Hyalangium gracile: one gene and its partner. The protein of the gene in region 1 interacts with the protein of each later gene in a pairwise test. Links are inferred from orthologs where the notes say so. Each region holds a gene or a part of one and is shown on either strand. Other genes may lie near its edges.

Region 1 (3,258 bases):
CCGATGCCTGGACGGCGCTCGGCCGCGGCGCCGAGGGCGAGCGCCGCGCGCGGATGAAGGGCTCACCGCAGTGGAAGGACGGCCACTTCGAGAACCCGCAGCCGCTCATGAATGACTTGTGGGGCTCCCTGGTGGCCCTGAAGGATGCCAGCCCCGACGTGAGCCCCCGCGAGCCGATGCCCACGGTGGCCGGCGATGCCCAGCGGTTCGGGACTCCTCCCAGCTCGGGCCTGCGCGTCACCTGGTTCGGGCACTCGTCGGTGCTGGTGGAGATCGACGGCCACCGCGTCCTCACGGATCCGGCGTGGAGCGAGCGCGTCTCGCCCCTGAGCTGGATTGGCCCGCGGCGCTGGTACTCCCCGCTCGTCGCGCTGGGGGAGCTGCCGTCGATCGACGCCGTCGTCATCTCCCACGACCACTATGATCACCTCGACCACGGGACGATCGCGGCGATGAAGGACTGGAACACCACCTTCATCGTGCCGCTGGGGATTGGCGCGCACCTGGCCTCCTGGGGCGTGCCCGAGGCGCGCATCGTCGAGCTGGACTGGTGGGAGCGGACCCGAGTGGGCGGGCTGGAGATCGTCTGCACGCCCGCGCGCCATGCCTCGGGGCGGTTCCTGACGGACAAGGATGGGACGCTGTGGGCCGGCTACGCGCTCATCGGCCCCAGGCACCGGGCGTACTACTCGGGTGACACGGGCCTGTTCCCGGCGATGAAGGACATCGGCGAGAAGCTGGGGCCCTTCGACGTGACGATGATCGAGGTGGGCCAGTACCACCGCGCCTGGCCCGACTGGCACATCGGTCCCGAGCAGGCGGTGCGGGCCCACCAGATGGTCCGGGGCCGGGTGCTGCTGCCGGTGCACTGGGGGCTGTTCACCCTCGCCATGCATGGCTGGACCGAGCCCATCGAGCGCGTGCTTGCGGCGGCCAGCAGCGCGGGCCAGAGCATCATCGCCCCCAAGCCCGGGCAGAGCGTCGAGCCGAGCGCGCCGCCCGCCGTCGAGCGGTGGTGGCCGGAGGTGCCCTGGCAGACGGCGGCGCAGCACCCCATCGTCTCCACCCAGGTGGAGCCGTAGGCTCAGTGCGTCGTGGGCTCTGGCGGCGCCGGGGCGTAGACGCGCAGCGCGGAGGGCACCAGCTCGAAGAGCATCGGCGTGCGGCCGATGAGCTCTCCGTCCGCGTTCACCTCCTCGACGGGCTCCGTCTCCACGTACAGCCGGGAGGTCCGCAGGTAGGTGACGGCCGGGTGCTCCACGTGGTCCCCGCGCCGCAGGGACATGGCCACGCGCGCCAGCGTCGCGAGATCCTCGATCTGTCCCAGGCCCGTGCCCTCCCGGCCCGACTCCGCGGAGGGCGCGGTGATGGCGTACACGTGCAGCCGGCGATCATCCAGCGCCGCGTCCGGAGCCACGACGTTGCCCGCGCCGTGGTAGCGCCCGTTGCCCACCACGAGCTGCAGCGCATCCAGCTCGAGCGACTGCGAGTCCGCCTTCATCCTCACGCGGAACGGCTGGTGCTCCCAGAGCTGGGAGACGGCGGCCACCGGGTAGGCGAGCTTGCCGATGCGCTGCTTGATGCGCTTGGTCAGCCGCTTGGCGATGGCCGTGGCCAGGCCCATGCTGGCCGCGTTGAGGAAGGGCTTGCCGTTGGCCAGCCCCACGTCCACGCGCGCCGTGTAGCCCTGGGCGATGACGTCGCAGGCGGCCTCCAGCGAGGGCGGGATGCCCAGCGAGCGCGCGAAGTCGTTGCCCGTGCCCATGGGCAGCACGCCCAGGGACACGTTCCGGCCGAGCAGGTGGGACACCGCGCCGCTCACCGTGCCGTCTCCGCCGCCCACGAGGATGCGCCGCACCCCGTGCTCCACGGCTTCGTTCAGCAGGCGCGGCAGCCAGTCGGGGTTGGTGAGCGCATGGCTGCCGAGCAGCGGCACGCCTCGGGCGGCGAGCGCCTCCCGGGCCAGCTGGAAGGCTTCCTTCCCCGAGCGGGACTTCGTGTTCACCACCAGCATCGCGGGCCCCTCATCGAGGGTGCGGCGGCGCGGTGGCGCGATGAGCGCTGTTTCCAGTGGATCCTCCATGAACGAGACCCTGCCTCCTGCGGCCTAGCGGGACTCCTCGTCCTCGGGAGCCGCGGGCATGCCCGCCTCTCCCCAGGGCCAGGTGCGCGGAGACTCCTCGAAGCGAGCGAGCAGCTCCGCCGGATCCTTCATCAGCACCCGGCAGCCGGCCGCGCGCAGATCCTCCGGCGAGAAGCCGCCGCACAGCACGCCCACGGTGGGCAGGCTCAGCTTGCCCGCGGCCAGCGCGTCATACGGCGTGTCTCCAATCACGACGGTGGCGCTCACGTCCGGGCTGCCCAGCCGCTTCATCGCCGCGGCGAAGATGTCCGGGTGGGGCTTGCTCTTGTCCACCTCGTCCTTGCTGGTGGCCTCCTCGAACAGCCCCTTGAGGCGGCACAGCTTGATGTAGTGCTCGAGCTCCTCCTGCCTGGCGCTGGAGGCCAGGGCGACGCGGCGCCCCTCCTTGTGCAGGCGCTGGAAGAGCTCGCGCACCTTCGGGAAGGGGCGGATCTTCGGCAGGAAGTCCTTGAGGAAGAGCTGGGAGCGGTACTCCTCCAGATCCTTGCCGAACTGGGCCAGCTCCTCGTCGTTGAAGAAGACGGGGATGAGCTGATCGGCGCCCTTGCCGATCTGGCTGCGCACGTGCGCGAAGGGCACATCCCGGCCGAACTCCAGGAAGGCCCGACGCCAGGCCTCGGCATGCTCGTCCACCGAGTCCACCAGCGTCCCATCCACGTCGAAAATGACGTTCTGCACCATCCCCCGTACCTCCGGACAGGAAGGTGGGAACGGAAGGGCCAGCGGGCAACCCGGAGGGCTATTTCCCCGCGGAGTCCACCAGTGTCTTCGTCTGCACCTCGTAACCCTCGGGCGCCACGAGGGTGAAGGTGTCATTGGGCAGCGTCGGGTTGAGCTCGACGGTGGACAGCGTCGTCTCGCCAACCTTCTCGCCCTTGACCCAGCGCGAGAGCTGCTTGGGGACGCAGAGCTCGATCGCCTTCTCGCAGTGCTCCTCCTCCAAGCGCACCTCCATGGCGGTGCCGTCGGCCAGGCGCGTCTGCTTGCCCAGGAAGTCCAGCGAGGGCCAGCGCAGCGTGTACGCCACCTCGAGCTGCTCGGCGGCCACCTTGCCGGTGAGCTCCACGGCCTCCGGGGCGCGCGGGTGCGAGGTGCGCTTCACACGCACGCTCGAG
Region 2 (3,295 bases), on another replicon or contig:
CGCGCCGCTGCACCAGCGCATCGGCTTCGACAAGGTGGAGTACTTCTCCGTGGGCGCGGCGCCCATCGGGCGGGACGTGCTGGACTTCTTCGCCTCCATCGACATCGTCATCCGCGAGGTGTGGGGCATGTCCGAGCTGACGGGCCCCGCGACGATCAACACCGTGGAGGCCACCAAGCTGGGCAGCGTGGGGCGGCCCATGGTGGGCGTGGAGGTCCGCATCGCCGAGGATGGGGAGATCCTCGTGCGCGGCGGCAACGTGTGCCACGGCTACTACAAGGACGCCAACGCCACCGCGGAGCTGCTGGAGGATGGGTGGCTGCACACCGGGGACGTGGGCATGCTGGACGGCGAGGGCTATGCCCACATCACCGGCCGCAAGAAGGAGATCATCGTCACCTCCGGCGGGAAGAAGTCGGCGCCCGGCAACATCGAGACGCTGCTCAAGGCCGTGCCGCCGGTGAGCCAGGCCGTGGTGATTGGTGATCGGCGCAACTACCTGGTGGCGCTGCTGACGCTGGACGCGGAGGCCGCGCAGGCGCTGGCCCGGGAGAAGGGCTGGCCCACGGAGCCGGCCGCGCTGGCCAACGAGCCGCGGCTGCACCAGTACCTGGAGCAGGCCATCGAGCGGGACGTCAACCCGAAGCTGGCCCGCTTCGAGACGATCAAGCGCTTCAAGATCCTCCCGAAGGACTTCTCCATCGACGCGGGGGAGATGACGCCCAGCCTGAAGGTCCGCCGCGGCATCGTGGAGAAGAAGTACGCCGCCGACATCGAGTCCCTGTACGCGGAGAGCGCTTCCTCCGAGGCCCAGGCGGGCTGAGGGCCCTGAAAGCAAAAGGGGCGGGGGACCGAAGTCCCTCGCCCCTCTCGTGCCTCAGGCCGTGGCCTGGCGCGCCGGCACTACTTGGTGGCGGTGCGCTTGTCCATGGAGACGTAGTCGCGGCGCTTGGAGCCCGTGTAGACCTGGCGCGGCCGGGCGATCTTCTGCTCCGGATCCTTCACCATCTCCTCCCACTGGGCGCACCAGCCGACCGTGCGCGGGATGGCGAAGAGGACGGGGAACATCTCCACCGGGAAGCCCATCGCCTCGTAGATGAGGCCCGAGTAGAAGTCCACGTTCGGGTAGAGCTTGCGCTTGACGAAGTACTCGTCCTGCAGGGCGATGCGCTCGAGCTCCACGGCGATGTCCAGCAGCGGGTTCTTGCCCGTCACGTCGAACACCTCGTCCGCCACGCGCTTGATGACCTTGGCGCGCGGGTCGTACGACTTGTAGACGCGGTGGCCGAAGCCCATCAGCTTCTTCTCGCCCTCGCCGCTCTTCACCGCCTTGATGAAGTCGGGGATCTTCGAGACGTGGCCGATCTCGCGCAGCATGCGGAGCACGGCCTCGTTGGCGCCGCCGTGCAGCGGGCCGTAGAGCGCGCCGATGCCCGCGCTCACCGCCGAGTACGGATCCACCTCGGAGGAGCCCACCGTGCGCACCGAGGTGGTGGAGCAGTTCTGCTCGTGGTCGGCGTGGAGGATGAAGAGCAGGTCGAGCGCGCGCTCCAGCGTCGGGTGCACCTTGTAGGTGGCCGTGCCGATGCGGCGGATCATCGCCAGGAAGTTGGCGACGTAGGACAGATCATTGTCCGGGTAGATGTAGGGCAGGCCCATGCTGTGCCGGAACGAGAAGGCGGCAATGGTGGGCATCTTGGCGATGAGCCGGGTGATCTGGATGCGGCGGCTCTGCTCGTCCTTGGTGTTCTTGGCGTCCGGGTAGAAGCCGGAGAGCGCCGCCACCGTGGAGGCCAGCATGGACATGGGGTGCGCGTCGTAGCGGAACCCGTCCATGAAGGTCTTGATGTTCTCGTGCACGTACGTGTGGTGCGTCACGAGGTGGATGAACTGCTCGAGCTCCTTCGGGGTGGGCAGCTCGCCGTTGAGCAGCAGGTAGGCCACCTCGAGGAAGGATGACTTCTCCGCGAGCTGCTCGATGGGGTAGCCGCGGTACTCCAGGATGCCCTTGTCGCCGTCGATGTACGTGATGGCGCTGCGACAGTTGGCGGTGTTCAGGAACGCCGGGTCGTAACCCATCAGACCGAAGTCTTCCTCACTGACCTTGATCTGCCTGAGCGCGTGAGTGCGAATACAGCCATTCTCGATCGGGACTTCGTACGTCTTCCCGGTCCGGTTGTCCGTGATCGTCAGCGTGTCCTTGGGCATGGGCGGGAGATTTCACGGGGACCCAAGTGCTTTCAACAAAAAAGATCACCCCTTGCCTGCTCCCGACACTGCGACTTGAAGGATCATTCAGATAGGCGTACACCCACCCGTTCCACCTGCCTCCAGAAACCGGGAAAGCTCTTCTCCACGCACTCGGGTCCGGTGAGCGTCAGGCGGGCTCCCGAGAGGATGGAGAGGGTGGCGGACACCATGGCGAGCCGGTGGTCGCCTCGGCTGTCCATGGCGAAGTGGGCCGGAGGGGCCTTGGGAGGCGTGATGGTCAGCGTCTCACCCTCCAGGGTGGTGGTTCCCCCGTAGGCGGACACCAGGGTGCGGATGCCCTCCAGCCGGTCACTCTCCTTGAGGCGGAGGATGCCCACGTCCGTCAGGGTGGACGGGCGCGGCAGCACGCAGGCGAGCGCGGCCAGGGTGGGGAGCAGGTCCGGGCACTCCTTGCCGGAGGCCACCAGCCCGTCGCGCGCCTGCCCCTCCATGCGCATGGACAGGTCCGGCCCCGGGACGGGAGTGAGGCCCGCGGGCTGCACCAGGCGCAGGATGGCCTGGTCCGGGTGGGCGCTGGAGGGGTCGGCCCGCTCCACGCTGCCGCCGGTACGCCAGGCGATGAGGAGCAGGTAGCCCAGCGAGGACCAGTCTCCCGGCATGGGCGGGGCGCTCTTGGAGGCCTGGTGGGCCGTCACCGTGAAGCGCGAGCCGCTCTCCTCCACGGTGAAGCCGAAGCGCCGCAGCCACGAGACGGTGAGCTCCAGGTAGCCGGCGCTCGTCAGCGTGCCTTGAATCTCCACGCTCCAGGGGCGGTGCTCGCGCAGGAAGAGGGCCGCGCAGCCCAGGAGGAGGCTGGAGGCGTACTGGCTGCTCTGGTCTCCGGGCACTCGGAAGACGGGCTCACCTGTCTTGGTGGGGGCGCGGATCTCCACGGGCCAGGGGGAGCCCTCGGTGAGCGAGAGCCCCGAGGGGCCCAGGGCCTCGCGGAGGGACTTGAAGAGCGGGCCGTGGGGGCGCTCGCCCAGGCGCGGGGTACCGGTGAGGCGCACGTGGACGCCCGGCGTCACCGCCGACTGGGTGACGA

What was found.
Region 2: the proteins of KY572_RS30505 (region 1) and KY572_RS28605 interact in binary tests that used the Escherichia coli proteins (3 or more experiments, as listed by UniProt). The link is inferred for Hyalangium gracile from one-to-one orthologs.

What each region holds. Positions count from the first base shown.
Region 1 is NZ_JAHXBG010000017.1:154,017-157,274, forward strand. Bases 85-3,029 are described here. They hold KY572_RS30505 (lipid kinase), read right to left. Parts: upstream 2,084-3,029; coding sequence 1,085-2,083; downstream 85-1,084. Other genes in these bases: KY572_RS30500 (MBL fold metallo-hydrolase), read left to right, coding at 85-1,082; KY572_RS30510 (HAD family hydrolase), read right to left, coding at 2,108-2,824; KY572_RS30515 (hypothetical protein), read right to left, coding at 2,883-3,029. In the rest of the region: more of KY572_RS30500, read left to right, coding at 1-84; more of KY572_RS30515, read right to left, coding at 3,030-3,258. UniProt on the Escherichia coli protein: In vitro phosphorylates phosphatidylglycerol but not diacylglycerol; the in vivo substrate is unknown.
Region 2 is NZ_JAHXBG010000015.1:196,913-200,207, reverse strand. The notes cover bases 57-3,038. They hold KY572_RS28605 (citrate synthase), read right to left. Parts: upstream 2,209-3,038; coding sequence 904-2,208; downstream 57-903. Other genes in these bases: KY572_RS28600 (3-phosphoshikimate 1-carboxyvinyltransferase), read right to left, coding at 2,292-3,038; KY572_RS28610 (AMP-dependent synthetase/ligase), read left to right, coding at 57-823. In the rest of the region: more of KY572_RS28610, read left to right, coding at 1-56; more of KY572_RS28600, read right to left, coding at 3,039-3,295.